4 regions of the Sideroxyarcus sp. TK5 genome follow, and region 4 is predicted to be linked to each of the others. Evidence: predicted binding sites of a transcription regulator. Region 4 holds the regulator's gene; each other region holds the start of a gene.
The links. Region 4 encodes sigma-54, which starts transcription at its own class of promoters, with help from an activator protein. Its sites were predicted from a motif close to TGGCACNNTTCCTGCT; they were not measured.

Region 1 (7,397 bases), on a different contig from region 4:
ACGATGAGGAGCGGCGGGCGGTGAATCGGCGGATCGCGTTGCTGGGTGATGGACGCGCTCGGCAAACCTAGTACGACAACTTGCGTTCGCCCTGCTTGGGGTGAACGGTTCTTTGATTAACTGGATTCCCGCGTGCGCGGGAATGACAAGACTTTATGGATATTGCTCTGCTTTTGAAGGCCGCCATCCTCGGCGTGGTGGAGGGTTTGACCGAGTTCTTGCCGATCTCTTCGACCGGTCACTTGATCATCCTCGGTGATCTGCTTGGTTACAACGACGAGACGAGCAAGGTGTTCAAGATCGTGATCCAGTTGGCGGCGATTCTGGCGGTGTGCTGGGATTATCGCGAGCGGCTGATGCGCACGGTGCGCGGCATCAAGACGGATCCGGTCGAGCAACGTTTCGTGGGGTTGCTGTTCGTGGCATTTCTGCCAGCGGCGGTGCTGGGCTTTATGTTCCATTCGACCATCAAGGCGCTGCTGTTCAATCCGATCACGGTGGCGACGGCGCTGATCGTGGGCGGCTTGGTCATTCTGTATGTGGAGAAGCGCAACTATCACCCGCGCTTGAATTCGGTGGATGAGATGCGCTGGCCGGATGCGCTGAAGGTGGGCTTTGCGCAGGCGCTGGCGATGATCCCCGGCACGTCTCGTTCGGGGGCGACCATCATGGGCGGTTTGATCTTCGGTCTGTCACGCAAGACAGCTGCGGAGTTCTCGTTCTTTCTGGCGATCCCGACCATGTTCGCGGCGACGGCTTACGATCTGTACAAGAACTGGGCGTTGCTGCATGCGGCCGACATCCCGGTGTTCGCGGTGGGCTTCGTGTGCTCGTTCATCGCTGCGATGTGGGCGGTGCGCGGTTTCATCAAGTTCATCTCGAACCATACCTTCGTGGTGTTCGCCTGGTATCGCATCGTGTTCGGTGTGATCGTGCTGTTGACGGCTTACACCGGGGTGGTGAGCTGGTCGCATCCGTAAAAATGCCCGCCGAAGCGGGCATTTCTTGCGTTCATACTTCGGCTAGCGCAGCACGAACGGCGTGTGGTCAACCCTGTTCCCAGGGCAGGTCTTTTGCGCGCCAGCCGTTCAGCTTGTTGCGCTGGTTGCTGCTGTTCTTGTCGCCTTCGAAGCCTTCGAGGATGTTGTAGCAATCGGCGTAGCCGTTCTGCGTGGCGAGTGCAGCAGCCATGTGTGAACGTTGCGCGGTGCGGCACAGGAAGAGCACCAGTGATTCCTTGTCCACTTGCTGTTCCAGCGAGGCCATGAAGTTGGGGTTGGGTTTCATGCCGGGGTAGCTCAGCCATTCGATCTCGACCGCGCCCGGCACTTTGCCGACCCAGTCGATCTCGGCGCGGGTGCGCACGTCGACCAGTTTGGCACCGGGGGCGCTCTGCCAGATGGTGTTCGCTTCTTCAGGCGTGAGTGCGCCTTCGTACGGCAGGCCCAGATCCTTTGCGCGGTTCTGTGCTGTCGTCAATATTTCTGTGATCTTTCCCATATACCTTTGTGTCTGTGTTGTTTAAGGTTCGGTGCGCGGATGCTATCCTGCGCGCTCGTCTGCATACTATCCCAACAGCGATGAAAAATCACACGCACGCACATGGCCACGACAAGTCGGCCGCCTTTGAACCCGCTCATCCCGAGCGCTTCGCTGCGGCGCGCAAGAGCACCTGGGTCAGCATCCTCGTCAATCTGTTCCTGACTGTGGCGCAATTGGTGGGCGGTTATTTCGGTCGCTCGCAATCGCTGATCGCAGACGGCCTGCATTCGCTCTCCGATCTGCTGGCGGATATCCTCGTGCTGTTCGCGAACCGTCACGGCAACAAGCACGCCGATGCGAACCATCCCTACGGCCATGCGCGCATCGAGACGGCGGCTTCGCTGATCCTCGGTGCGAGTCTGGGGGCGGTCGGCATCGCGCTGCTGATCTCGGCGGGTTTGCGCCTGCAACATCCCGAGCAGGTGCAGCCGGTGCAGGTCTACACATTGTATGTGGCGCTGTTCACTCTGGCCGCGAAGGAGATATTGTTCCGCTACATGCTGGCCATCGCGAAACGCGTGCGTTCGCAGATGCTGGTGGCGAACGCGTGGCATGCGCGCTCCGATGCGGCGTCTTCGCTGGTGGTGATCGTGGGGATCTCGGGCAACCTGCTGGGCTATACCTTCCTCGACCTGATCGCTGCGGCTGTGGTGGGGGTGATGATCGCCTACATGGGTTTCCAGTTCGCGCGCGATGCGATGCTGGAGCTGGTGGATACCGGGCTGGAGGCCGAAGAGGTGCGCGCCATCCGCAACACGCTCAAATCGGTGCCGGGCGTGCTGGGCCTGCACGAACTTCGCACGCGCAAGATGGCGGACAACGCGCTGGTCGACGCGCACATCATGGTCGATCCCTACATCAGCGTGTCGGAAGGGCATTACATCGCGGAGGCGGCGCGCGCCGCCGTGCTCAACAGCCACCATGTGATGGATGTGATGGTGCATATCGACCCGGAGGATGATGTGAAGTCCAAGCCGAATGCCCATACACCGCAGCGCCATCTGCTGCTGATGCATCTGCAGAAGCGCCTTGAAATGGAGCTGCCGCCGGACACGCGTTTCGTGCTGCATTACCTGAACGGCAAGATCGAGGCCGAGTTGCTTCTTCCGCTGGCGGTCGATGCCGGGATGTTGCAGGCGAAGTGCGATGCCATCGTCGCCGACGACCCCTATTTCAAGCGCATCAAGGTGTTTCAGATTTCCGCACCAAAATAGTGCGCGTCGCCTTCGGAACGCCCTGTTTTTGGGCGTGTACGTTGCCCGCCATTTCCCTTGATATATGGCACAATGCTCGCCTGACTGGATATCCGGCGATGGCACAGTTTCTGCTTTTTTCGACCCGTACCAATCAAACGGTTCGCCTTACTGACTTTTGTTTTTAATTTCCTGGGAGATTCGAGTATGTCCAAAACAGCCGCCGACGTTCTGAAGCTGATCAAAGAACAAGGCATCAAATTCGTCGACCTTCGTTTCACTGATACCCGCGGCAAGGAGCAGCACGTTGGCGTGCCGGTCAGCGCCGTGGACGAGAGCAAGTTCGAAGACGGCCACGCCTTCGACGGTTCCTCCATCGCCGGCTGGAAAGGCATCCAGGCTTCCGACATGCTGCTGATGCTGGATCCGGATTCCGCTTATGTCGACCCGTTCTTCGACGAGCCGACCCTGGTCATCACTTGTGACGTGATCGAGCCGACCGACGGCAAGGGCTACGACCGCGACCCGCGTTCCATCGCCAAGCGCGCTGAAGCCTACCTGAAGTCCACCGGCATCGGCGACACCGCTTTCTTCGGCCCCGAGCCGGAATTCTTCATCTTCGACTCCGTCGAGTGGAAGGTGGATATGTCCGGCTGCTTCCTGAAGATCAATTCGGAAGAGGCTGCATGGTCTACCGGCGAGAAGTTCGAAGGCGGCAACACCGGCCACCGTCCGATGGTGAAGGGCGGCTACTTCCCGGTTCCTCCGGTGGACAGCCTGAACGACATCCGCGCGCAGATGTGTCTGTTGCTGGAAGAAGTCGGCATCCCCGTCGAAGTGCATCACCACGAAGTGGCGACTGCAGGCCAGTGCGAGATCGGCACCAAGTTCTCCACGCTGGTGAAGCGCGCCGACCAGACACAGACCCTGAAGTACATCGTGCACAACGTTGCGCACCAGTACGGCAAGACTGCCACCTTCATGCCCAAGCCTATCGTTGGCGACAACGGTTCCGGTATGCACGTGCACCAGTCGATCTGGAAAGACGGCAAGAACACCTTCGCGGGTAACGGCTACGCCGGCCTGTCCGAGACAGCGCTGTACTACATCGGTGGCATCATCAAGCACGCCAAGGCACTGAACGCGATCTGCAACCCGGGCACCAACAGCTACAAGCGTCTGGTTCCGCACTACGAAGCGCCGGTGAAGATGGCTTACTCCGCCAAGAACCGTTCCGCTTCCATCCGCATCCCGCACGTCGCCAGCGACAAGGCACGCCGCATCGAGACCCGCTTCCCGGATCCGACTGCGAACCCGTACCTGTGCTTCGCCGCACTGCTGATGGCCGGTCTGGATGGTATCCAGAACAAGATCCACCCCGGCGATCCTGCTGACAAGAACCTGTACGACCTGCCGCCGGAAGAAGATGCGAAGATCCCAACCGTGGCGGCCGGCCTGGACGAAGCCCTGGCAGCACTGGACAAGGACCGCGAGTTCCTGACCCGTGGCGGTGTGTTCTCCAGCGACTTCATCGACGCCTTCATCGCGTTGAAGATGGACGAAGTGAACAAGATCCGCATGACGACCCATCCGGTCGAGTTCGACATGTACTACAGCATCTAAGTCGTTCGCGACTTGCCGCAAAACAACGGAGCCCTCGCGGCTCCGTTTGTTTTTGGGCGGTTTGTCTCACCCCTGACCTTACCCTATACTTCCCCCATCGCATCCAGAGGACACCCCATGAAGCCAACCCGCATGCTGTTGTTGTGCGCCGTCTTCACTGCCGCCAGCAGCACCGCCCACGCAGAGATCTACAAGCGAGTGGACAAGGATGGTCGCGTCACCTATTCCAGCGAGCCGATCCGCGGCGCGCAGAAGTTGAAACTGGAACCTTTGCCGACCGTGCCCGCGCCCAGAGCCGTTGCCAAAGAACGCAATCGCGAAAGCGAGGAGTCCTCTTTCCCGCGCGTGGACAACGCGACGCAGAAGCGTCGCGACGACAAGCGACTGCGCATCCTGGAGGACGAGATGGCCAGCGAGCGGCAGGCACTTCAGGATGCACGCGCGCAGTTGAAGGTGGCAGAGGATACGCCGCAGATCTACACCGGCGCGGACGGCAAGACTTACCGCAATATGGCGAAATACGAAGAGAGCATCCAGGCCGCCCAGGAGAACGTGCGCATGCACGAGAACAACCTGCGGGCGATACAGACCGAGATCGACAATCTCAAGTGACCTGACGCTGGCATGTTTTCTGCTCTTTTAATGACATGACCAGCGCCCCGCTCCCCACACTGGATTTCCTGTCGACAGCCGTGATGCTGCTCGACGACCAGTCGCGCATCGCATATCTGAACCCGGCTGCGGAGCATCTGTTCGCGGTGAGCCACAGCAATCTCATCGGTCATCCGTTGCAGTTCGCTTTCACACATACCGAACAACTGTTCAGCGCGATCCAGTCAGCGCTGGCTAACCGTTCATCACACATCGAGCACGACCTGCTGCTGGGTACGCACAGCCATAACCAGAAGCTGCATCTGAGTTGCACGGTCAACACCTTGCAGCTGCCGCACTATGCCCTGATGCTGGAATTCCACCCCATCGAACGCCCGCTCAAGCTGGCGCGCGAGGAGCAGATGCTGGACCAGACGCAGGCCAACCGCATGCTGTTGCGCAATCTGGCGCACGAGATCAAGAACCCGCTGGGCGGCATCCGCGGTGCCGCGCAACTGCTGGAGCAGGAACTGGAGAAACCGGCACTGCGCGAATACACGCAGGTGGTGATCCAGGAGGCGGACCGGCTTCGTTCGCTGATGGAGAACCTGCTCACGCCGCAGCACACGCCCCATTTCAGTGCGCTGAACATCCATGAGGTACTGGAGCGCGTGCGCAGTGTGGTGATGGCCGAGTTGCCGGACAGCCTGACCATCCAGCGCGACTATGACCTGAGCTTGCCCGATCTGGACGGCGACAAGGCGTTGCTGATCCAGGTGATCCTGAACATCGTGCGCAATGCCGCGCAGGCGATGCAGGGCAAGGGCACGATCATCCTGCGCACGCGCATCTCGCGCCAGGTGACGCTGATGAAGAAGCGCCACCGGCTGGCCATCTCGGTACAGATCATCGACGACGGCCCCGGCATCCCGCATCATTTGCAGGACAAGATCTTCTACCCGCTGGTCTCTGGGCGGGCCGACGGGCACGGCCTGGGCCTCACGCTGGCGCAGGATTTCGTCAGCCAGCATCAGGGCAGTATCGAATTCGACAGCGAACCGGGGCGCACCTGCTTCACGGTGATGCTGCCGCTCACTTCCATGGAAAAACAGCAATGACTAAACCTGTCTGGATCATCGATGACGACAAGTCCATCCGCTGGGTGCTGGAGAAGGCACTGGCGCGCGAGGAGATCGAATACAAGAGTTTCGCCTCGGCCGACGAGGCGCTGGCCGAATTGCCGCACAGCCTGCCGCAGATGGTGATCAGCGACATCCGCATGCCCGGCAGCTCCGGCCTCGACCTGCTACAGACGCTGCGCAACGAATACCCGGCGCTGCCGGTGATCATCATGACCGCCTATTCCGATCTGGAGAGCGCGGTGTCCTCGTTCCAGGGCGGCGCGTTCGAGTATCTGCCCAAGCCCTTCGATGTGAACCATGCGGTCGAGCTGATCCGCCGCGCGCTGGCGCAGAGCCAGCGCAAGCAGAGCAACGGCGTGGAAAGCACGGAGGCACCAGACATCCTCGGCCATGCCCCGTCGATGCAGGAGGTGTTCCGAGCCATCGGCCGGCTTGCTGCATCCAACGCCACCGTGCTCATCAACGGCGAATCCGGTACCGGCAAGGAGCTGGTGGCGCACGCGCTGCACCGCCATAGCCCGCGAGCCGACAAGCCCTTCGTCGCGATCAACACTGCCGCCATCCCCAAGGACCTGCTGGAATCGGAACTGTTCGGGCACGAGAAAGGCGCGTTCACCGGTGCCAACACCACACGCCACGGTCGCTTCGAGCAGGCCGAGGGCGGCACGCTGTTCCTCGACGAGATCGGTGACATGCCGGCCGAGTTGCAGACGCGATTGCTGCGCGTGCTGTCGGACGGCAACTACTACCGCGTGGGCGGCCACCAGCCGATCAAGGCCAACGTGCGCATCATCGCGGCCACGCACCAGAACCTAGATGAGCGCGTGAAACAGGGGCTGTTCCGCGAAGACCTGTTCCACCGCCTGAACGTGATCCGCCTGCGTCTGCCGCCGCTGCGCGAGCGCCGCGAAGACATCCCGCTGCTGGCGAAGTATTTCCTGCAGAAGAGCGCGAAGGAGTTGGGCGTTGAACAGAAGACGCTGAGCGAGGCCGCGCTGAACTATCTCGCCGCGCAGGACATCCCCGGCAACGTGCGCCAACTGGAGAACCTCTGTCACTGGCTGACGGTGATGACGCCGACGCAGCTGGTGGAGATCGCCGACCTGCCGGCGGAATGGCGTGCCGCCTCATCCTCCGCACCCGTCGGCGGGGATTGGCATGCCTTGCTGGCGCAGCAGACTGCACTCATGTTGCAGCGCGGTGAGCCGCATATCCTCGACGCGCTCACCCGGGAATTCGAGCGCACCTTGATCACGCAAGCGCTGCAACACACCGGCGGACGCCGCATCGAAGCTTCCACGCTGCT
Region 2 (7,397 bases), 280 kb from region 4:
AACGCGATGACAACGACTACGTGGAATCCGTTAAAGCCTACTTGGCGCAGAAGCAGGATTTCGTAGCGCAGAAACGCGGCCTGTTCGCGAGATTGTTCGGGTAGGCACCGCAGCACCCGAGTCGTCACACTACCCGGCCTTGTCCATCCTCCGGTACTGCACAGCCTCGGCGATGTGTGCGGTCTGGATGTCTGTGCTCGCGGCCAGATCGGCGATGCTGCGCGCCACTTTGAGGATGCGATGGTAGGCACGCGCGGACAGGTTCAATCTGGTGATGGCCTGACGCAACAATGCTTCGCCTTGCGCATCCGGCGTACAGTGTGCGTCGATCTCGGTCACGGAGAGGTGGGCGTTGGGCTTGCCCTGCCGCGCCAACTGTCGCTGGCGTGCCGCCTCGACACGCTGCTGTATCAATGCACTGTCTTCGCCGTCCGCCTGCTTCAACAGATCTTCCTGCGGCACGGCAGGCACTTCGATCTGGATGTCGATGCGGTCCAACAGGGGGCCGGAGATCTTGCCGCGATAGCGCGCCACCTGATCCGGCGTGCAGCGACACTTGCCGTTGTAATGGCCGAGATAGCCGCAGGGGCAAGGGTTCATCGCCGCGATGAGCTGGAACTGCGCCTTGAAGTCGGCGCGGCGTGCGGCGCGTGAGATGGTGATACGTCCACTCTCCAGCGGCTCGCGCAGCACTTCCAGCACGCTGCGGTCGAACTCCGGCAACTCATCGAGGAACAGCACGCCGTGCATCGCCACCGAGATCTCGCCCGGACGCGGATTGCTGCCGCCGCCCACCAGGGCCACCGCGCTGGCGGTGTGATGCGGCGAACGATATGGCCGTGTCTTCCAGCGGCTCAACTCGAAAGCCCCGCCCAGCGATTGCATGGCCGCACTCTCCAGAGCCTCTTCCTGTGTCATCGCCGGCAGGATGCCGGGGAAGCGCGCAGCCAGCATGCTCTTGCCCGTGCCCGGCGGACCGTTCATCAATAGCGAATGTCCGCCGGCCGCAGCGATCTCCAGTGCGCGCTTGGCGGCGGACTGGCCTTTCACCTCGCGCATGTCCGGGTAGTGCGGTGCGACGCCTTCCGTCTGCGGGATGAAACGGTCCAGCGGTTCGCGACCGGCCAGATGCGCGGCGACCTGTAACAGGGAACGCGCCGGGTACACCACCGCATCGTCCACCAGTGCCGCTTCGGCGGCATTGGCTTCCGGCAACACAAAGGCGCGCCCGCTGTCCGCCGCACGATAGGTCATCGCCAGCGCGCCGCGTATCGGACGCAGCTCTCCGGTCAGCGCCAGCTCGCCGGCGAATTCGTATTCATCCAGCCTGTCGGCGGGGATCTGTCCCGAGGCGGCGAGGATGCCCAGGGCGATGGGCAGATCGAACCGGCCGCTCTCCTTGGGCAGGTCGGCAGGCGCAAGATTGACGGTGATGCGGCGCGCGGGGAATTCGAACTGGCAGTTCTGCAGGGCGGCGCGCACGCGATCCTTGCTCTCTTTCACTTCCGCCTCGGGCAGGCCGACGATGGTGAATTGCGGCAACCCGTTGGCAAGGTGCACTTCGACCGTGACCAACGCGGCCTCCATGCCCGACAGACCTCTGCTGTATAGAACAGCAAGGCTCATGGCGAGTTACTTGTTGGACTCCAGTGCAGCCAAGCGCGCTTCCAGCTTGTCCAAGCGCTGTGCCAGCACCTCGTATTCCTCGCGCGTCACCAGATCGAGCTTGGAGAAACCCTGTGCCAGCAAGGCCCGGGCGTTCTTCTCGAAATCCTTGGCCGGGCTGTTGGCCACGGCTTCATTCAGTTTGGCCGACATGTCTTCAAAGAACTTCGCGTTCAGCATGATGTATCTCCCTGTCATTGGTGTGGCCGCAGTGTACCAAAAACCTCCGCACCAACACTGTGCGCCGCCGCCGATATCCGCGCTTACTCGGTGCACCATACGCGTGCGCCGTTTTTCACATGATTGTCACAAAGCCCGCCGTTACAGGGTTTTCAAAGGTTGGCACGGTTGCTGCTGTATGGAAGGCGTGGATACTCTTGTCCCGCTTTGAAACTTAATGAAAGGAAATACCATGTTGAAGAAAAAACTGCTCGTTGCTGCTCTGGCTGCTTCCTTTACCCTGCCGGCTGCTGCCGAATCCACCCTCTCTTCCAACGTCGGCTTTGTCAGCGACTACGTTTTCCGCGGCATCACCCAGAACTCTCACAATCCTGCAGTGCAAGGCGGTATCGATTACGCCCACGAGAGCGGCGTGTATGTCGGCGCATGGGGTTCCAACGTGAGCTGGATCGCCGACAGCGGCGCAGTGGCATCGGGTAGCGTGACCATGGAACTGGATACCTATGTCGGTTATCGCGGCACAGCCTCCGATGTCGGTTACGACGTTGGTTTCGTCCGCTACAACTATCTGGGCGACTACACTGCTGCCAGCGGCTTTGCCAAGGCTGACACCCAGGAGATCTATGGTTCCGTCAGCTATCAGTTCCTGAGCGCCAAGTATTCCTACAGCCTCGGCGACTTCCTGACGGTCGTGAACGGCAAGGGTTCCAGCTACTTCGAATTGAATGCGAGCTACACCCTGGAAGATGCAGGCGTCACACTGTCCGCCCATGCCGGCAAGCAGACCTTCAAGCCTTCGTCTGCTGACATCTACTCCTACACCGACTACAAGCTGGGCGCTTCCAAGGATCTGTCCGGCTACGTGGTAGGCGTGGCATACACCAGCACGAACGCCGGTTCTGCATGGACCTATGCCAACGCAGTTGGCGGCAAATGGGGCAAGGGCGTCCTGGCCGTATCCGTATCGCACGCGATGTAATCACCCCGGGGCGGCTTGCCGCCCCGTTCTCAAGGAGAGACATGATGAAAATGGTCACTGCAATCATCAAGCCGTTCAAGCTGGACGAAGTGCGTGAAGCACTGTCCGCCATGGACGTGCAAGGCATCACCGTCACTGAAGTAAAAGGTTTCGGTCGCCAGAAGGGCCACACCGAGCTGTATCGCGGTGCGGAATATGTGGTGGATTTCCTGCCCAAGATCAAACTGGAAGCCGCTATCAAGGACGACCAGTTGGACCGCGTGCTGGAAGCCATCGAGAAGGCCGCCCAGACCGGCAAGATCGGCGACGGCAAGATCTTCGTATCCGACCTCGAGCAAGTGATCCGCATCCGCACCGGCGAAGTCGGTCCGGAAGCCCTTTAAGGAGAGCATGATGAAAAAAGTACTCGCATCTTTCATGCTGCTGGCCGTGTTGTTCGGCGCAGTCAGCCCCTCGTTCGCCGAGGAAGCGGCACCTGCTGCCGAAGCTGTGATGGCGACGACCGAGGCACCTGCTGAAGCACCTGCCGCCGAAGCGGCCCCCGCTCCGGTTCCCGATAAAGGCGACACCACCTGGATGATGCTGTCCACGCTGCTGGTGATCCTGATGATCGTTCCGGGCCTGTCCCTGTTCTACGGTGGCCTGGTGCGCGCCAAGAACATGCTGTCCGTTCTGAGCCAAGTGTTCGGCATCTTTGCCTTGATCTCCATCCTCTGGGTGGTCTACGGCTACTCGCTGGCATTCGGCGACGGCGGCTCGATGAACTGGTTGATCGGCGACACCTCGAAGTTCTTCCTGGCCGGCATGACCGGTGACAGCACCGCTGCCACCTTCAGCGACGGCGTGGTGATCCCCGAGTTCACCTTCGTGGCCTTCCAGCTGACCTTCGCGGCGATCACCACCGCGCTGATCATCGGCGGCTTCGCAGAGCGCATCAAGTTCGGTTCGCTGATGGTGTTCTCCGCACTGTGGTTCACCTTCGCCTACCTGCCGATCGCACACATGGTGTGGGCAACCGGCGGCTACCTGTTCGAGAAGGGCGCGCTGGACTTCGCCGGCGGCACTGTGGTGCACATCAACGCCGGTATCGCGGCTCTGGTGGGCGCGATCGTGATCGGCAAGCGTATCGGTTACGGTAAAGAGCCGATGGCTCCGCACAACCTGCCGATGACCATGATCGGTGCATCCCTGCTGTGGGTGGGCTGGTTCGGTTTCAACGCCGGTTCCAACCTGGAAGCCACTGGCGGTGCAGCACTGGCCTTCCTGAACACCATCGTCGCCACCGCCGCTGCGGCACTGAGCTGGATGGCTGCCGAGAAGATGTTGCGCGGCAAGGCTTCCATGCTGGGTATCGCTTCCGGTGCAGTGGCCGGTCTGGTCGCCGTCACACCGGCTGCCGGTCTGGTCGGCCCGATGGGCGCCATCATCCTCGGCCTGATCGTCGGTCCGGTCTGCTTGTGGGCTGTGTCCGGCCTGAAGAAGTCGCTGGGCTATGACGACTCGCTCGACGTGTTCGGCATCCACGCAGTCGGCGGCATCGTCGGCGCGATCGGCACCGGTATCTTCGTATCGCCGGCACTGGGCGGCGTGGGCATCGACGGCTACGAGATGGGCGCACAAGTGATCACGCAAGCCACCGGCGTGCTGATCACCATCGTCTGGTCTGGTGTGGTCGCCTTCGTATGCTTCAAGTTGGTCGACATGGTCATGGGTCTGCGTGTCTCGGAAGAAGACGAGCGCGAAGGTCTGGACACAGCGACACACGGCGAGCGCGCATACAACGTGTAACCTCTCCTCCCTGGAGCCTCCCGGCTCCATTTCAAGGGCACCTGCGAAGGTGCCCTTTTTTTCGGGGACGACAACATAACAAGGAGCAAGGAATGGCAGGAGAGATGGAAAGATTGTTCGCCCTCGCCGGACGCATCCACGTTCTGTTGCGGCGCGAACACAACCGCATCATCGACGTGGAATGGATGTGCGCCGATGAAGGTTACGCAAAAGAAGTGATCAAGCTGGCACGCTCGGCAGGATCGGAAGAACTGCTAGCGCTGGCTGAACGCGTAGAAGCCGTGCATCCGCTGTTGCCCAAGCCTCAGCGTATCGAAGTACCGATACCCGTGAAGGCCGAGGCGAAATACGTCGCCAGCCTGCGCTGAGCCTCAGCAACTCATCAACAAACACGAAGGGCACCTCACGGTGCCCTTCGTGTTTTCCACCTGCATTGAACGCCAGTTACTCGTGGAACTTCGGGAACTGCTGCAAAGTACGGAAGAATTCGATGTCGTGATTCGGCCACAGCTGGGCATGTTCTGCCTGCTGCAAACCTTTCAATTTGCGGATACTGTCCAGCGCAAGGTCTTCGCGATCCTGCCAGCACAACCCCGGCGCGATCTCCTTGACCAGATTCTCGGACAGGTCAGCCGCATCGCCGCACAGCACGACCGGCGAGCCTTTTGGCAGCTCGATCCATAACGACATATGGCCGGCGGTATGGCCGGGTGTAGAGACCGCCCGCACCCCCGGCACCAGCTCGTACTCACCCTGCTGCACCTTCCAGGGATAGTCGCCGGCGAAGTCGTCACTGAAGTAGGCCGGATCAAGGTCGGTGCGTGCCGCTTGCAGCTCGTCGTGTTGCACGTGCACTTCCTTGCCGCATACGTCGCATAACCCGCCCGCATGGTCGAAATGCAGATGGCTGAGGAACACCACATCCACATCGGCCGGCGTCAGCCCCATCCTGGCCAGATGGTTGGGCAAGCGCTGTTCCGCTTTCATGTCCGGTGCGCCGAAGGCGAAGGTCTCCTCGTCATAGTATTTTGCGCGCTGCCTGGGTTCGGCGATCTTGCCGTAGTCGCAGCCGACATCGAACAGGATGCGGCCGTTCGTGGTCTCGATCAGGTAGGCGAGGATAGGTGCTTCGATGATCTGCCCCTGTCCGCGATGGCGCGTGGAGAGCGATTTGTCGTAATGATGCGTGGCAGTCAGCAAGGGCCACAGCCGCAGTACCTGACTCATTTTGATTCCTCCAGTTCGGTGAGTCGGTCTGCGTCTCGGTGATCCGACACTTGCCCATGCTCTGTTGCTACGGATTCAGTGCGTGCCTCGATGACAGCGGCGGAGAGGATCAGCGTGCCGCCGACCGCTTCCCGCCAGGACAGATGTTCCCCGCCGATCAGCACCGCCGAGATCACCGCCACCACCAGTTCGCCCAGCAACAGGATGCCGGCGCGGCCGGCATCCAGCCGCGCGACGCCGTAGAAGGTAACCAGCGTGCCGGGCAATATCCATAGCAGACCCAGCGCCAGCATCGAGCCGACCTGCTGACCATCGAGCGCCTGCAACGGCTGGCCACTGAATGTCAGGAAGCCCAATGCGATCAATGCACACCCGCCTATCATCGCTGTCGCGCGCACCGAGTCGGTCAGATGATGCCCGACCCGCACTGCCACGTTGTTGAGCGCGAACGCCACGCCGGACGAAAGTGCCAGCAGGTCGATCACCGACAGCGGTGCCGAGAACAGTTCCGGGCCGCCCAGCGTCGCGGCCAGACCGGCCAGCGCCAGCAACAGCGAGATGAGCCGCAAACGGGTGAACGCCTCGCCGAGGAAGATGCGCGCGGCCAGGATGGTCCACACCGGCGCGAGAAAGAACAGCAGCATCACGCGCACCACGCTGCCTTCGGTGAGCGCGGTCACCAGCGAGGCGTTGGCCCAGCCGCCCATCAGCATGATGATCGCCAGCAGCCCGGGCTGGTCGCGCCACTGGGCGAAGCTGCGCAAGGCGAACGGCAACAACAGCAAGGCGGCAAGCCCGTAGGCGTACACCTGCACGATGCTGCCGGCGACGCCTATCCCGTCCAGCGCCTTCAGCGGCCACCACAACATGCCCCAGAACAACGCGCCCACCAATAGCGAGCTGATCGCCATGCCCTCGCGGCGCTGAGCCAATACCCCCCTCGTCATCTCACACCGCAGTCAGGAAGGAGACCGACACTGCGCCGATGAAGCCATCGGCCTTGGCGGTTCCGGTATCGACCACACCGTAATCGTCGGACAGTACGCGCGTCACCCGATGCCGATGGAACGGCAGCAGCAGCTTCGCCATCGGAATGACTTGTCCGTTACTGTCGCCGTACAGCTTGCGATGCAGGGCGGGCAGGCGATACCAAGGTACCGCGAGCTGCTCGTGGTGTGCGTTGTGATAGGGGAAATTGAGGATCAGCAGGTTCAGCCACGGCCAGCGCACGCTGACCAGATTGGAATAGGTGTTGGCTTGTTCGTAAGCCTTGTCGCGCAGCTTGTCATCCGGCACCTTGTCGCTCTCCAGGATCTCATACGCATCATAGGTGTGCTGGAACGCATCGGCGAAGCGCAGCACGGTGACCATGATCAGGTATGCCGCGACATACAGCAGCAGTGCCTGCATCGAGTAGTAAGCCAGCGCAGCGAATACGCTGCCGCGCACCAGCAGGATGAGCGCGACACGCCGGCGATCCGCATGCCTTTCCTTCCGCAGGAAAGGCAGCGCGATGACGAATGCGTGCATCAACAACTCTATGGCGGGGACATAACAC
Region 3 (7,397 bases), on a different contig from region 4:
CGCAGGTTTGTGGCTGATGACGCACGTCCTGGCATCCCTTTTGCAATACGTTATGTCGACAAGGTGATAACGAGTGAGGGCGACATGACGCAAACCATAGCAGAGAAGAGCGAACCGGCAAGCATGCCCGGACTGAGACTCGCCCGCGGCAGGCGCTGGGACCATCTGGAATTGCTGGAGCGCATCGCCGCGACCGGTTCCATCACGGCGGCGGCGAGTGCGATGGGCATGAGCTACAAAGTGGCGTGGGAGGCGGTCGAGGCGATCAACAATCTTTCCGAGCAGCCGCTGGTGGAGCGCAAGACCGGCGGTCAGAAGGGCGGCGGTACGACGCTCACCACGTATGGCCGCCGCGTGGTCGGCGCCTACCGCCGGCTGGAACAGGAGCGCGAGCAGGTGCTGAAGAAATTGGCCGAAGTGATGGATGACTTCGATGAGTATTACCACGTGATAAGGAGATTCGATATGAAGACGAGTGCGCGCAACCAGTTTTTGGGGACGGTGAAGACCATCAAGACCGGGCCGATCAACGCCGAGGTGGTGCTGGACATCGGCAGCGGCGACACGCTGGCGGCGGTGATCACCAACGAGAGTGTGGAGCATCTCGCGCTCAAGGTCGGCAGCGAGGCCTACGCGATGATCAAGGCGCCCTGGGTGATCGTGACGACATCGGATGGATTCAAGACCAGCGCGCGCAACGAACTGCACGGCACGGTGGTGCGCTGCCAGGAAGGGGCGGTCAGCGGCGAAGTCATCATCGAATTGTCCGGCGGCAAGACCGTAGCGGCCATCGTGACCAACGACAGCATCAAGTCGCTGGGGTTGAAGGAAGGGGTAAAGGCATGTGCGCTGATCAAGGCGTCGCACGTCATTCTCGCAGTCAATGCATAATGTAAAAAGGAGAGCAAAGATGAAATCGATCAAGTTCGGGTTGTTGGGCGCGCTGTTGGCAACGATGGTGCAGGAGGCGAATGCGGGCGAAGTGAGCGCGGCTGTGGCCGCCAATTTCACCGCGCCGGTGCAGCAGATCGCCGAGCTGTTCCAGAAGGAGACCGGTCACACGGTGAAGTTCAGTTTCGGTTCCAGCGGCAAGTTCTATTCGCAGATACAGAACGGTGCGCCGTATGACGTGTTCCTTGCCGCCGATGAGAAGAACCCCAAACTGCTGGAGCAGGAAGGGTTGGCTGTCAAAGACTCGCGCTTCGTCTACGCGCTGGGCAAACTGGTGCTGTGGAGCGCCAAGCCCGGTTTCGTGGATAGCAAGGGCGCCGTGCTTGGCAAGGATGGTTTCAACAAGATCGCCTATGCCGACCCCAAGCTCGCGCCTTACGGTCTGGCTGCACAGGAGACGCTGCAAAAGATGAACCTGTGGGACAAGGTGCAAAGCAAACTGGTGACGGGCGAGAGCATCACCCAGACCTACCAGTTCGCTGCGACCGGCAATGCCGAGCTGGCGTTCATCGCACTGGCGCAGATCACCAAGGACGGCAAAGTGAGTGAAGGATCGTGGTGGATCGTGCCTGCGGATATGTACAATCCGATCAAACAAAGCGCGGTGCAGCTGACTGCCGCGAAAGACCCTGCTGCAGCGAAAGCGTTCATGACGTTCCTGAAGAGCGAGAAGGCGCTGGCGATCATTCGCAGTTTTGGTTACGGGCTGCCATAAGTATTTCTCCCTCTCCCGCAGGCGGGAGAAGGGGGCAATGAATAAGTTAAATAGTTAGCGACAAGAACTCATGACATCACTTGACCCCGCCGACCTCCAAGCCGTCTGGCTCACCCTGAAACTGGCGAGCGTGACCACTTGCCTGCTGTTGTTCATCGCCACGCCGCTGGCCTGGTGGCTGGCGCACAGTCGCAAGTGGTACAAGGGCCTGGTGTCTGCCACAGTGGCATTGCCATTGGTGTTGCCGCCCACGGTGCTGGGCTTCTATCTGCTGCTGGTGATGGGGCCGAACGGGCCGGTGGGTGAGCTGACCAGCGCCTTGAATCTCGGCAGGTTGCCTTTTTCGTTTGCCGGTCTGGTGATCGGCTCGGTGCTGTTCTCGCTGCCGTTCGCCGTGCAACCGATCCAGAACGCCTTCGAGGCGATGGGCCAGCGTCCGCTGGAAGTGGCTGCGACCTTGCGCGCGAGTGCGTGGGATCGCTTCATCAGCGTGGCGTTGCCGCTGGCGCGTCCGGGTTTTCTCACCGCCATCATCCTTGCTTTCGCACATACCGTCGGCGAGTTCGGCGTGGTGCTGATGCTGGGCGGCAACATTCCCGGTGAGACGCGCGTACTCTCGGTCGCCATCTACGGCCACGTCGAGGCGATGGAGCTGTCGGCGGCGCATATGCTCTCGGGCGGCATGGTGCTGTTCTCTTTCCTGGTGCTGCTCGGTTTGTATCTCGCAGGCGGTCAGATATCGAAGGTGACCAAATGAGCGAAATTCAAGCCCGCTTTGCACTGCAGCGCGAAAGTTTTACGCTGGATGCGAACTTCAATGCGCCAGCCGTCGGTGTCACCGCCCTGTTCGGCCCATCCGGTTCCGGCAAGACCACATTGTTGCGATGCATCGCGGGACTGGAGCGCGCGCATGGCACGTTGCAGGTGAACGGCGAGACTTGGCAGAACGAGACTACCTTTGTGCCGGTACATAAACGCCCGCTGGGTTATGTGTTCCAGGAAGCCAGCCTGTTCCCGCACCTGTCGGTGCGCGCCAATCTGGAATACGGTTTCAAACGCATCGCCCCTGCCGAGCGCAAAGTGCCGCTGGAGCAGGTGGTGGAATGGCTGGGCCTGAGCCGACTCATCGAGCGCAAAGACCCGGCACTGCTCTCCGGCGGAGAACGCCAGCGCGTCGCCATCGGTCGCGCGCTGCTCACCAGCCCGCGCATCCTGCTGATGGACGAACCGCTCTCCGCGCTCGACAGCAACAGCAAGCAGGAGATATTGCCGTATCTGGAGCGACTGCACCGCGAACTGAACATTCCCGTGCTCTATGTCAGCCACGCGATGGACGAGGTGGCAAGGCTGGCCGACCATCTGGTACTGTTGGAAAAAGGCCGCGTCATCGCCAGCGGTGAGTTGCACGAAACGCTCGCGCGGCTCGACCTGCCCACTGCACATTTCGACGATGCTGGCGCGGTGATCGAAGCGGCGGTGGCGCAACAGGATGAGAAGTATCATTTGACCCGGCTGGATTTTGCGGGCGGGCAACTGTGGGTGGGCAGGGTGGAGCAACCCTTCGGCACGACGGTGCGCGCCCGTGTGCTGGCGCGCGATGTGAGCATCGCCACGCAGGCACCGCAGGGGTCGAGCATCAACAACATCCTCAACGCGCGTATCGAAGAGATACGCGACGAAGGGCCGGACAAGGTGGTGGTACTGATGAAGGTGGGCGAGTCGCAGAGGCTGCTGGCGCGCATCACGCGCCGTTCGCGCGACCATCTTGGCCTGGTTGCCGGGATGTTTGTGTGCGCGCAAGTGAAGAGTGTCGCCTTGATGAATTGATGGATCACGGAGTTTGAATGATGACTGAGATCGGTTTCGCCACTGCCGCCGACTTGCCCTATATGGCCGACCTGCTCGCCGAGCTGTTCACGCTGGAGAGCGATTTCAAGCCGGACCGCGAGAAGCAGATCAGCGGCCTGCGCACCATCCTCGACGAACCCGAGCTGGGCAAGCTGTTCGTGTTGCGCGTGGACGGCAAGGTGGCGGGCATGGCCAACGCGTTGTTCACCATCAGCACGGCGGAAGGCGGACGCGCCTTGCTGCTGGAGGATGTGATCGTCAGCCGCGAATACCGCGGCGGCGGGTTGGGGCGGCAATTGGTGGAGCATGTGCTGCACTGGGCCAAGCTGCGCGGCATCGTGCGCATCACGCTGCTGGCCGACCGCAACAACCAGCCAGCGCTGGATTTCTACCGCAAACTCGGTTTTGGCGATTCAAACATGACTGTGTTGCGCAGGAAGCTGTAGCGCCACATTGTTTGTCGCAATCGCTACAAAATTTCCACCTCCGGCTCCCATTCGGAAGCGCAACCCCCCGCCGTTACTGGCATATCAGCCGCATCACCATTTTGGCACGGTGGTTGCTCATCATTCCCCCGGGTTCATTGCGGAGTCATCTTTGAAGGTCCTGAACATGTCGGAACATCATTCCGGGGGCTCGCCTTTGGCGGAGGTCGCGCTGGCCGATTGCTCGGTTTGTCCGCATCGCGCATTGCTGGCCGAGGCGCGTTGCGTGCCGGGCGATATCTGCGTGACCGCGCAGAGCGGGCGGCAGATCGACCGTTTTTTGCGGCGCAACCCGCAGTTCGCCGAGGGTTATCTGCACGATCATTTCTGGGAGCGCCGCGCCATCGCCGCGCGCTATGCCCCGCTGGAGGTCGTGCGACGATTGCCGCGCGATGCGGACGAAGTGGTGCGGCGCGTGGTGGTGAGCCGTGTGCCGGTCGATGAACTGGACGCTTACCTGCACGATAGCGACCGCGAGGTGCGCATGACGGCGGCGAACCGTGTGGCGCCGGAAAGATTGAACGCGCTGATGGCCGACGTGGACTATCTGGTGCGCCTGCAGGTCGCCAAGCGCCTGCCGCACGGGCAGTTGCGGAACATGGCCGGCGACGAGGACCGCGAAGTGCGCAAGGAAGTGGCGCGGCGGCTGCCGTCCTTTGCCTTGGGCATGATGCTGAAAGACAGCGACGCGGAAGTGCGCCGCATCGTCGCGCAGCGCTGTCTGCCGGACGACGCGGCGAAACTGCTCGCGGACGACGACTGGCTGGTGCGTCTGGAAGCGGTGCAGCGCGCACCGCTGGAAGTCATCGCCGAGATGGTGGACGACGCCGAACCGGATGTGCGCGCCGCCGTGCGCGAACGCTTGAATGATTTTTTGCTGGGAGATGAGCTATGAGTATCCACACACCCGATGAAAAGATGTTGCGCAAACTGGCGGAAGAGGCGGAAGCCATCCCGCCGCGTCCGCATCATGCCGCTTTGCTGGAAACGGCCAACCGCATCTGCACTGACTGCAACTTTCGCTATGCGCTGAACCGCGGCGGCTGGTACCGGCCCGGCGGCGTCATCAAGGCCGACGGCAAGCGTTTTGCGGACAGCCTCGAAACGTGGGCGAAAGCCAGTCTGGAAGCATGCGGCGGCGACATGAATGAACTCATCGAACGCTATGCGGACAGCGACCTGCAGGTGACGCGCCATTCGGGAAGCACGCATTATTTCGTAGCGGCCTACGGCCCCGGCGCGGCGGATTTTTTGCAGATGGAAGTGGAAGAGTTGCAGGAAGTGCTGGACCGCAAGCTGTTCGATGCCGACAACCTGCCCGATGATCTGCAGGAACTCGTCGAGCCTTTGAGCCCGCTGGAATTGCAGGCCCAGCCCGTCGGCGCGCCGCGCTACCAGTTCCGCCGCATGCTCGACATGCGCCAGACCCTCGCCAAAGTGACGATGGCCGAAGGGCGCGATGCAGGTCTGCCGCGTCTGCTTGCCGAGTGGTCGCACAGCAGCGCCGCGTCGCGCGGTCACTTCAGCGACCACTGGATCGTCGCCCTGCGCGAGCATCAGGACCGTTATCGCAACCCCGTCGTCTCCGCCTCGCTGGTGTCGCGCAAGGCGCGCACGCTCAAGCCGTTCCAGTGGAACGTCGAATTGTCGGGTGTGGAGATGTTGAACCAGTTGCAGGCCTTCGACCGCGCGGCGGGTTATCCCTCGGCCTGGTATTTCCATCTGGTCGCCGGAACATTCACACCGCCCAAGATCGCCTATGCCGTCGCGCGCGATCTCGAAGCGGGATTCAGTTACTTGCCGGATACCGAAGCGGCGCTGGTGAAGAGCTGGGTGGCGGCGCCGTATTCGGTTTGAAGCGCCGCTCAGACCGCGGCCACCACACCGTGTTTGCGTAGCACCTCCAGATACGTGTCCGGCTCCGGGCGCACGCGGTAGTTGTCCGTCTCGTGCGTCCACACGATCTTGCCGTTCTTGTCGGTGATGATGACGGTCGGCAGCACCGTGTCGCTGTCGTAGCCGAGCATCTGCATCCCCATCGGCAAGCCGTGTGGATGCTCGATGCCGAGTCGGCGGGCGGCCGCGTTGTCCTCGTCCGTCAGGAACTCGAACGACAGTTCGATGTGGAACTTCTTCGCGATCCCCACCGTGTTGGTGTGCGGTTGCGGCGAGATCATGGCGATGCGCACCCCGAGCCGGTTGATCTCCTTGTAGCGTTCGGCCAGTTCCTTGAGTTGCGCCATGCAGAACGGGCACCAGTTGCCGCGGTAGAAGATGATGATGGCTGGCTTGTCGGTCAGGCTGCGCGAGTTGACCATCTCCCCCTTGGTATTGCGCACCGAAAAGTCCGGCAACGGCGCACCGACCACCAGCTTCATGTTCGCAGTGCGTCCGCCGTAAACCGAGAACCAGTAGGCATATAACAGGAACGCCCCCCATGCGGCAGCGGCCAGCGCAGGCGCCAGCCCGTCCGCGCCTTGTACCGACCAGGCGAAACCGGCGGCTCCGACTCCGGCCACTCCCAGCAGATTGAGCAGGGGGAAATGTGCGCTGGTACGCGCCAGATCCTTGAGCAGCATGGCGCGCATGATCACCGACAGGATAGGTACGGTGGTCAGCAGCACACCCGTCCATGCCATCGCGGCCGCCCCCTGATAAAGCATCCATCCCGCATAGCCGGTGATGCCCATGATCGCCATCATGTAGTTACTGATGAAAATCGACTTGAGCAGATTCATGGCGCTTACTCCTGGTGAGTGTTGCAAGCGGGCTGACCCGGCACTTCCCACGCTTCGCCGGCAAAGGCGGCATCCAACGGCGTGTCGGTCAGGTGATTGGCATAATTGCTGAGCGTCTTCATGCTGACGCCGAGTATCACTTCCAGCGCGTTCTGCTGGGTGTAGCCCGCCGCAAGGAAATCGTTCAACTCCCTGCTACCACCGACCCGGCCGCGTTTGTGCACCACGGCCTTGGCAAACACAGACAGTGCGTTCAGCTTCTCGTCCGGCAAAGTCTGGCTGCTGCGCAGGGCAGCGATGATGTTGTCGGCGACCTTGACCATGTTGCGCGCAAGGAAGGAGTGGGCCGCCACGCAATAGGCGCAGGCGTTCTCGACGCTGACGGAGATGAGTACGATTTGCTGCTCGGCGGGCGTGAGCGAACTCTTTTCGAGCAGGGCACCCAGGTTCTTATAGGCTTCGAGGGTGGTCGGCGCTTCGGCCAGATGGGCGTAAAGATTGGGGATGAAGCCCAAGCCTTTATTGGCGGCCTCAAGGATGGGCACGGCGGCAACCGGTGCGGTCGCGAGGTTATGCAGTTTGAACGGGTTCATGACGGTCTCCTGAGTTGGTTGAGCAACGGTTTGTTGCCTGAGCCCATTGTCAGGAAGCGGAGGGTTT
Region 4 (7,397 bases):
AGGCAGGAGGGTTTTTGCCGGTCAAGGGCTGCGAGCGACGTTGCCAGATCGGCGGGAGAGAGATCATGCAGATAGTCCAGTTCGGTATTGCTCAACACCTGGATCCAGTTCGGGTGCACCAGGTTCAGGTGGCCGATCAGTCCCCAGTTGGAGGCGTTGACGGTCTCGCTGTCGAGCGTGCGCTCGGAGCCGTCACCGGCGACCCAGGTGAGCCCGAGGCGCTCCTGTTTGTCGCGGAACAACTGCCTGATATTGACCTGGGCCACGGCGGATCAGGGGTTCCAGTCGTTGAACAGCTGATGCATCTCGGTCGGGTCGTCGGTCGCTTCCAGACGATCACGGAAGGCCTGTTCGCTGAACATCTGGGCCAGTTCGCCCAGTATCTGCAAGTGCAGGTCGGTAGCGCGCTCCGGCACCAGCAGCACGAAGATGAATTTCACCGGCTGGCCGTCCGGTGCATCGAACGGGATGGGTGTCTTCATCTTGACGAAGGCGGCCGCCGCATCGCGCAGACCCTTGACGCGACCATGCGGGATCGCCACTCCCTGTCCCAGTCCGGTGGAGCCGAGCTTCTCGCGCGCGAACAAGCTGTCGAACACCTGGCTGCGCGCGATGCCCAGCGTGTTCTCGAACAGGATGCCCACGTGCTCGAAGACGCGTTTCTTGCTGGAGGATTCGCTGTCCAGCATCACGCAGTCGGGGGCCAATATCTTGCTGATTAGACTCATGCTGATTCACCAAATTGAAACGAGGCAGCGTGTGTCGCTGCCTCGTCCGGTTTACTCTGCTGCCTGATGTTTGCCCGAATCGTCGTGGCGACGTGCTTCGAACTTCTCCTTGTGCTTCAGCACCTGGCGATCCAGTGAATCGATCAGGGCGTCGATGGCGACGTACAGGTTGCTGTCCTCGGACTCGGCAAACAGCGTCTTGCCGCTGATGTTGAGTGTGGCTTCTGCCTTCTGCTGCAGCTTTTCGACGGAAAGGATGACGTTCACGTCGATCACATTGTCGAAATGGCGTTTGACCTTGTCCAGTTTGCCGATCACATGTTCGCGGATCGCGGGAGTGATCTCCATGTGGCGTCCTGTGAGATTGAGGTTCATGGCCTGCTCCTTTATGGTTAGAGTGATTTACGAAGGTTGACCGGGAGGATGTTCATGGATTCCCGGTATTTTGCCACGGTACGGCGGGCGACGATAATGCCCTGCTGTGCCAGGATTTCAGACATGCGGCTATCGGACAGGGGTTGGCGAGTATCTTCCTCGCTAACCATCTGTTTGATAAGGGCACGGATGGCGGTGGAAGAACAAGCCCCCCCCGCATCGGTGGCCAGACCGCTGCCAAAGAAATACTTGAATTCGTAGATGCCGCGCGGGGTGAGCATGAACTTCTGTGTGGTCACGCGCGAGATGGTGGATTCGTGCAGTTCGAGCTGCTCGGCGATCTCGCGCAGCACCAGCGGCCGCATGGCGATGTCGCCGTGCTCGAAGAACTGGCGCTGACGCTGCGCGATGGCCTGTGCCACGCGCAGGATGGTCTCGAAACGCTGCTGCAGGTTCTTGATGAACCAGCGCGCTTCCTGCAACTGCGTCGCCATGCCCTGCGCGCTGGCATCGCCGCGCTGCTGCAGGATGTTGGCATAGACCTGGTTGATACGCAGGCGCGGCATGGCTTCAGGATTGAGGCGTGCCTTCCAGATACCGCCGACCTTCTCCACCAGCACATCTGGCACCACATAGTCGGCCGCACGATGCTCGAATGCCATACCGGGTTTGGGTTGCAGATGCACGATCAGATCCTGCGCGGTGCGCAAGGCATCATCATCGCAACGCAACAGACGTTTCAGCCTGGAAAAGTCGCGTGCGGCCAGCAAGTCCAGATGTTCGCCCACGATGCGCAAGGCCATATCCCGTCCCGGCACGTCTTCGGGGATCGCCTGAAGCTGCAGCGTCAGGCATTCGCGCAGGTCGCGCGCGCCGATGCCGGGCGCATCCAGATGCTGCAACTGCACCAGCGCGGTCTCCAGATCGTCCAGCGTGATATCCAGCTCCTCCGGGAAGATCTCCACGATCTCTTCCAGGGGTTGGGCCAGGTAGGCGTTCTCGTCCAGTGCGTCGATGAGCAGGCCGATGATCTTCTTGTCGCGTTCGTCCAGCAGGCTCATGTTCAGCTGCCAAAGCAGATGCTCGCGCAGGTTGGGACGATCGGAAGCGACTTCCTGATAACCGTCATCCTCGTCATCCGGGCTGCTGTTTGCCGCATGGCTGAAGTTCTGTTCACCCCACTCCGGCGTCTCGTCGTTGGCCGGGCTCTCGGTGGCCGAGCTTTCCGTGCGTTCAGTCACCTGCGTGCCAGTGTCATTACTGCCGCTGTAGGTCTGGTTGGCGGTGTCGTCTATCCGTTCCAGCAACGGGTTCTCGTCCAGCAGGCGCGCGGCTTCCTGATTGATCTCCAATGTGGAGAGCTGCAACAGCTTGATCGCTTGCTGCAACTGCGGTGTGAGCAGGAGCTGTTGGGATTGACGGAGTTGGAGAGCGGGTTTCATCTTGGGTGTCTGGTGAGGGGCGGCGCTTCTTATAGCTTGAAGTTCTCGCCCAGATACACCTTCCTCACGCCCTCATTATAGATGATTTCCTCCGGCGTGCCTTCCGCCATCACCGAGCCGGCATTGATGATGTAGGCGCGGTCGCAGATGCCCAGCGTCTCGCGCACGTTGTGGTCGGTGATCAGCACGCCGATATCGCGCTCCTTGAGGAAGCGGATGATCTTCTGGATGTCCAGCACGGCGATGGGGTCGACGCCGGCGAAGGGCTCGTCCAGCAGGATGAAGCGCGGGTCGGTGGCCAGCGCGCGCGCGATCTCGACGCGCCGCCGCTCGCCGCCGGAGAGGCTGATCGCCGGGTTGTTGCGGATGTGGGTGATGTGCAGGTCGTTCAGCAGCGCTTCGAGACGCTGCGACTGCTCTTCCGGGGAATAATCATGCAGCTCGAGCACCGCCTCGATGTTCTGGCTGACGGTCATGCGGCGGAAGATGGAAGCCTCCTGCGGCAGATAGGCAAGACCCAGCCGTGCGCGCCTGTGGATGGGCAGATGGGTGACCTTTTCGCCGTCTATGGTGATCTCTCCGCCGTCGGCGGCGACCAGGCCGACGATCATGTAGAAGGTGGTGGTCTTGCCCGCGCCGTTCGGGCCCAGCAGACCGACCACCTCGCCGCTGCTGACATGCAGCGAGGCATCCTGCACCACGGTACGGGCACGGTAGGTCTTCTTCAGGGATTCGGTACGGAGTTCGCTCATGTCAGTGTCTTTGCGAGGCAGGGGTGGACAGGTTCTCGCTGGGTTGTATGGTCAGTGTGCTTGCCGGGGCGGATGCAGCCGGGGATTTGTCCCGCTTGGGTTGTATCACGGCGCGCACCCGGTCGTTGCCGGTCTTTTGTGAAGCTTCATCGCCGCGCGCGCTGAACACTTCCGTCTTGGTGCTGTAGGTGATGTGCGCCCCCTGGACTTCGTCCTGTCCGCGCTTGACGCGGGCGCGGTCGTAAAAGTCCACGGTCTCGGCACGGGTGTCGTATTCGATCCTTTCGCCGTAGCCTTCCGCATACTCCTCGCTGCCCTCATAGCGCTGGCGGAATTTGGCCGGATGCCCGATGGCGGTGAGGTGTTGATAGCCGTCCTTGTCCTCGCGAACATCTATGCGGTCTGCCTGAATGTTCAAAGTTCCCTGTATCAACTGGACACGGCCTTCAAAGCTCTTGAATTGGCGCGCGTCGTCTATCAGTACCTGATTGGCCTCCAGATGCACGGGTTTGTCGCGGTCTGCCTGTTCCGCCATGACGCTTGGGGCGCAGAGCAGGAAAGGGATGAGCAGCAGCTGCTTAGTCGTTCTTTTCATGGACGGCTCGGACTTGTTGCAGGAATCTCACGGTACGTGCCCCGTTGTCCAGCTCCATGCCGACGGCATGGATGGTGTTGTAACGGTCGAACATCAACACCGGGAAATTCGTCTCCGCCCAGCCATCGTCCGGCAGTACGCGCAGATATTCGGTATTGAAGTGCTGGTCCTGTGCCGGCGATCTCCCCGGTCTGAATATGTGGACATCCTCATGCAGCTTTACCTCTTCGCCTTTGCTGCTGAGCATGCCGCTTTGCGCGTCGATCCGGGTGGGGGCATGGTCCTTGAAGAAGCTGGTCAGGCTGGGGGTTTTCATGTGGGTCGTGTCATCATCCGGGTAGTGCCACATCTTTTCCGTGAGCAGTGTGAAGCGGGGCTGCCCTTCCGTGTTCAGCGCGGTCGAGCGCAACCCGTAGACCACGAAATCGACATCGTGGCGCTGGGCACCGGTGGCCGGCTCCACGGGCTGGACTTGCAGGTTCAGCCAGTAACTGCCGAGCAGCAGCGCCAGGACGGGCAGCAGTGGCAGCCAGACACGCAAGCGATTGACGAAAGAGAGCTGGCTCATCGATCCAGGAAGGGCGCGAGTTGTGCCTCGAGCGTGCCCTGTGCCGACATGACCAGTTCGCAGATCTCGCGCACGGCACCGTGGCCGCCGGCACGCTGGCTCACATAATCGGCGCGGTCACGCACGCATTGCGGCGCATCGGGGACACTGAACGACACGCCGACGTTGCGCATCACCGGCAGGTCGATCACGTCGTCGCCCATGAACGCGGCTGCTGCGGGGGGTATCCTCAAGTCTGCCAGCAGAGACTGCATGGCGGCATATTTGTCCTCCACACCCTGATAGAGCCGGGTGATGCCCAGATTCTTCGCGCGCAGCTCGACACAGCGCGAGGTCCGCCCGGTGATGATGGCTAGCTCCACGCCGCTGGCCTTGAGCATCTTCATGCCGTGCCCGTCGAGTGAGTTGAAGCGTTTGAACTCCTCGCCGGAATCGGAAAGGAAAAGCCCGCCGTCGGTCAGCACGCCATCCACATCGAAGGCGATCAGGCGCAGCGGTTTGATTCGGTCTGTCAGTGACATCAGATGACTTTCGCTTTCAGCAGGTCGTGCATGTTCAGCGCGCCCAGTACTTTCTTGTTCGCATCGACCACCAGCAACTGGGTGATGTTGTACTGCTCCATCATCTGCACCGCTTCAACGGCGAGCGCGTCGGGGCCGACCGTGCGCGGCGTCTTCGACATCACCGCGCTGACCGGGGTGGTGTTGAAATCCAGCTTCTTTTCCAGTGTTCGGCGCAGATCGCCGTCGGTATAGATGCCCAGCAGCTTATGGTTTTTATCGACGATGCCGGTCATGCCCAGACCCTTGCGGGAGATCTCCAGCACCGCCTGAGCCAGTGTCGCGTCTTCCGGCACCATGGGGATGCTGGCATGGCTGTGCATGATGTCGCGCACATGGGTGAGCAGGCGTCGCCCCAGACTGCCGCCGGGGTGGGAGCGGGCGAAATCCGCTTCGCCAAAGCCCTTGGCATCCAGCAGTGCGACAGCCAGCGCATCGCCCAGTGCGAGGGCTGCCGTGGTGCTGGCGGTCGGGGCCAGTCCCATGGGACAGGCCTCCTGCGCCACCGCGCCGTTCAGGTGTACATCCGCCTCCAGCGCAAGACTGGACTTGGGATTGCCGGTCAGGCTGATGAGCTTCGCCCCCTGGCGCTTCAGCACCGGGACGATGGTCAGCAACTCCTCGCTCTCGCCCGAGTAGGAGATGCCGATGAACACATCATCCTGCGTCACCATGCCGAGGTCGCCGTGGCTGGCCTCACCCGGATGGACGAAATAGGCCGGTGTGCCGGTGCTGGAGAAGGTGGCCGCGATCTTGCGTGCGATATGCCCGGACTTGCCCATGCCGCTCACGATCACCCTGCCTTTGCAGGCGAGGATCAGATTGATGGCATCGAGGAAGTTCGAGTCGACCCGGTCAGCCAGCGCTTTGAGGGCATCGGCTTCTATGGTCAGTACGCGGCGCGCGAGTTCGAGCGCGTGCGGGGCGGCGGGAGTCGGTTTGTTCATGGCGCGAATTATAGGTGAACAACCCAGTCGTGTCTTTGCCGCTATCCAGGCCGAGAACGATTTTGAAACTTGCAAAAGTTAGGGCATCATCAGCCGCATGAACGATTCGTTGCAACTCCTGCTCATTCTGCTCGCCGTCGCCGTGCTGGTGGTGGTGCTGTTCCGCTCGCTGCACCTGCCTGCCATGCTGGGCTATCTCATCGTCGGCGTGCTGATCGGCCCGCATGCGCTGGGCTGGATCCCCGATGCGCCGGAGACGCGCCATCTCGCCGAATTCGGCGTGGTGTTCCTGATGTTCAGCATCGGTCTGGAATTCAGCCTTGCCCGCTTGCGCGCCATGCAGCGGCTGGTGTTCGGCCTGGGCACTGCGCAGGTGGTCGCCACCATGTTGCTGGTCATGCTTACGTCGCTGTTCTTCGATCTGGGCTGGGCGGCGGGGCTGGCGCTGGGCGGCATCATGGCCATGTCCTCCACGGCCATCGTCAGCAAGATGCTGGTGGAACGTGCCGAGCTGAACACGCCGCACGGCCAGAAGATCATGGGCGTGCTGCTGTTCCAGGATCTGGCCGTGGTGCCGCTCATCATCCTGATACCGGCGCTGGCGTCGCAGGATGGCAATCTCTCGTCCACGCTGGCCTACGCGGCATTGAAGGCGATCCTGGTGCTGACCGCGTTGCTCACTTTCGGCCAGCGTTTGTTGCGGCCATGGTTCCATCTGGTCGCGCGCCAGAAATCTTCCGAACTGTTCATGCTGAACGTGCTGTTGTTCACCCTCGGTCTGGCCTGGGTCACCGAACTGAGCGGCCTGTCCATGGCGCTGGGTGCCTTCGTCGCGGGCATGCTGATCTCTGAGACGGAATACCGCTACCAGGTGGAAGAGGACATCAAACCGTTCCGTGATGTGCTGCTCGGTCTGTTCTTCGTCACCATCGGCATGATGCTGGACATGCAGGCGCTGATCGACGGCTGGGCGTGGATACTGTTGCTGTTGCTGATCCTGGTACCGTTCAAGGCATTGGTGGTGGCACTGCTGGTGCGTGCGTTCTCCGGGGACTGGGGCCCTGCCTTGCGTACCGGCCTCGGGCTGGCACAGGCGGGCGAATTCGGTTTCGTGCTGCTGACCCTTACCGGCGGTGCCAATCTCCTGCCGCATGACGTGATGCAGAACGTGCTGGCGGCCATGCTGGTCTCCATGATGATCGCACCGTTCCTGATCCAGCATGCCGAGGCCATCGTGCGCCGCATCTCACCGGAAGAATGGATGAACAGCGCCATGCAGATGCACCAGATCGCCGTCCAGAGCATGAGCACCAACCGGCATGTGATCATCTGCGGGTACGGGCGCAGCGGGCAGGCGCTGGCTGCGTTCCTGAAGAATGAAAAGGTGAATTTCATCGCGCTCGACCTCGATTCACGCCGTGTGCATGAAG

Region 1: a site for sigma-54 is predicted at 2,856-2,871, ahead of glnA (type I glutamate--ammonia ligase). Genes of this name have one in related genera too.
Region 2: a site for sigma-54 is predicted at 2,006-2,021, ahead of ACYPYQ_RS06220 (TorF family putative porin). Genes of this name have one in related genera too.
Region 3: a site for sigma-54 is predicted at 4,063-4,078, ahead of ACYPYQ_RS01835 (4Fe4S-binding leucine-rich repeat protein). Genes of this name have one in related genera too.

What each region holds. Positions count from the first base shown of each region.
Region 1 covers NZ_BAAHSJ010000001.1:69,951-77,347, reverse strand. Annotated here, with positions in the region: gene ACYPYQ_RS00390 (DUF1289 domain-containing protein) at 1-71, shown strand, start outside; gene ACYPYQ_RS00385 (undecaprenyl-diphosphate phosphatase) at 156-980, shown strand; gene ACYPYQ_RS00380 (rhodanese-like domain-containing protein) at 1,048-1,500, opposite strand; gene ACYPYQ_RS00375 (cation diffusion facilitator family transporter) at 1,581-2,756, shown strand; gene glnA (type I glutamate--ammonia ligase) at 2,943-4,358, shown strand; gene ACYPYQ_RS00365 (DUF4124 domain-containing protein) at 4,476-4,970, shown strand; gene glnL (nitrogen regulation protein NR(II)) at 5,006-6,067, shown strand; gene ntrC (nitrogen regulation protein NR(I)) at 6,064-7,397, shown strand, end outside.
Region 2 covers NZ_BAAHSJ010000003.1:73,590-80,986, reverse strand. Annotated here, with positions in the region: gene ACYPYQ_RS06235 (bacteriohemerythrin) at 1-104, shown strand, start outside; gene ACYPYQ_RS06230 (YifB family Mg chelatase-like AAA ATPase) at 130-1,626, opposite strand; gene ACYPYQ_RS06225 (accessory factor UbiK family protein) at 1,633-1,845, opposite strand; gene ACYPYQ_RS06220 (TorF family putative porin) at 2,078-2,824, shown strand; gene glnK (P-II family nitrogen regulator) at 2,869-3,207, shown strand; gene ACYPYQ_RS06210 (ammonium transporter) at 3,218-4,612, shown strand; gene ACYPYQ_RS06205 (hypothetical protein) at 4,705-4,980, shown strand; gene ACYPYQ_RS06200 (N-acyl homoserine lactonase family protein) at 5,057-5,839, opposite strand; gene ACYPYQ_RS06195 (DMT family transporter) at 5,836-6,771, opposite strand; gene ACYPYQ_RS06190 (fatty acid desaturase family protein) at 6,788-7,397, opposite strand, start outside.
Region 3 covers NZ_BAAHSJ010000001.1:356,025-363,421, forward strand. Annotated here, with positions in the region: gene ACYPYQ_RS01810 (TOBE domain-containing protein) at 85-891, shown strand; gene modA (molybdate ABC transporter substrate-binding protein) at 911-1,666, shown strand; gene modB (molybdate ABC transporter permease subunit) at 1,737-2,423, shown strand; gene modC (molybdenum ABC transporter ATP-binding protein) at 2,420-3,493, shown strand; gene ACYPYQ_RS01830 (N-acetyltransferase family protein) at 3,511-3,960, shown strand; gene ACYPYQ_RS01835 (4Fe4S-binding leucine-rich repeat protein) at 4,112-4,894, shown strand; gene ACYPYQ_RS01840 (hypothetical protein) at 4,891-5,856, shown strand; gene ACYPYQ_RS01845 (peroxiredoxin family protein) at 5,865-6,737, opposite strand; gene ACYPYQ_RS01850 (carboxymuconolactone decarboxylase family protein) at 6,743-7,330, opposite strand.
Region 4 covers NZ_BAAHSJ010000003.1:358,063-365,459, forward strand. Annotated here, with positions in the region: gene hprK (HPr(Ser) kinase/phosphatase) at 1-266, opposite strand, end outside; gene ptsN (PTS IIA-like nitrogen regulatory protein PtsN) at 273-728, opposite strand; gene hpf (ribosome hibernation-promoting factor, HPF/YfiA family) at 780-1,103, opposite strand; gene ACYPYQ_RS07615 (RNA polymerase factor sigma-54) at 1,121-2,545, opposite strand; gene lptB (LPS export ABC transporter ATP-binding protein) at 2,575-3,297, opposite strand; gene lptA (lipopolysaccharide transport periplasmic protein LptA) at 3,299-3,892, opposite strand; gene lptC (LPS export ABC transporter periplasmic protein LptC) at 3,876-4,460, opposite strand; gene ACYPYQ_RS07635 (KdsC family phosphatase) at 4,457-4,981, opposite strand; gene ACYPYQ_RS07640 (KpsF/GutQ family sugar-phosphate isomerase) at 4,981-5,967, opposite strand; gene ACYPYQ_RS07645 (monovalent cation:proton antiporter-2 (CPA2) family protein) at 6,065-7,397, shown strand, end outside.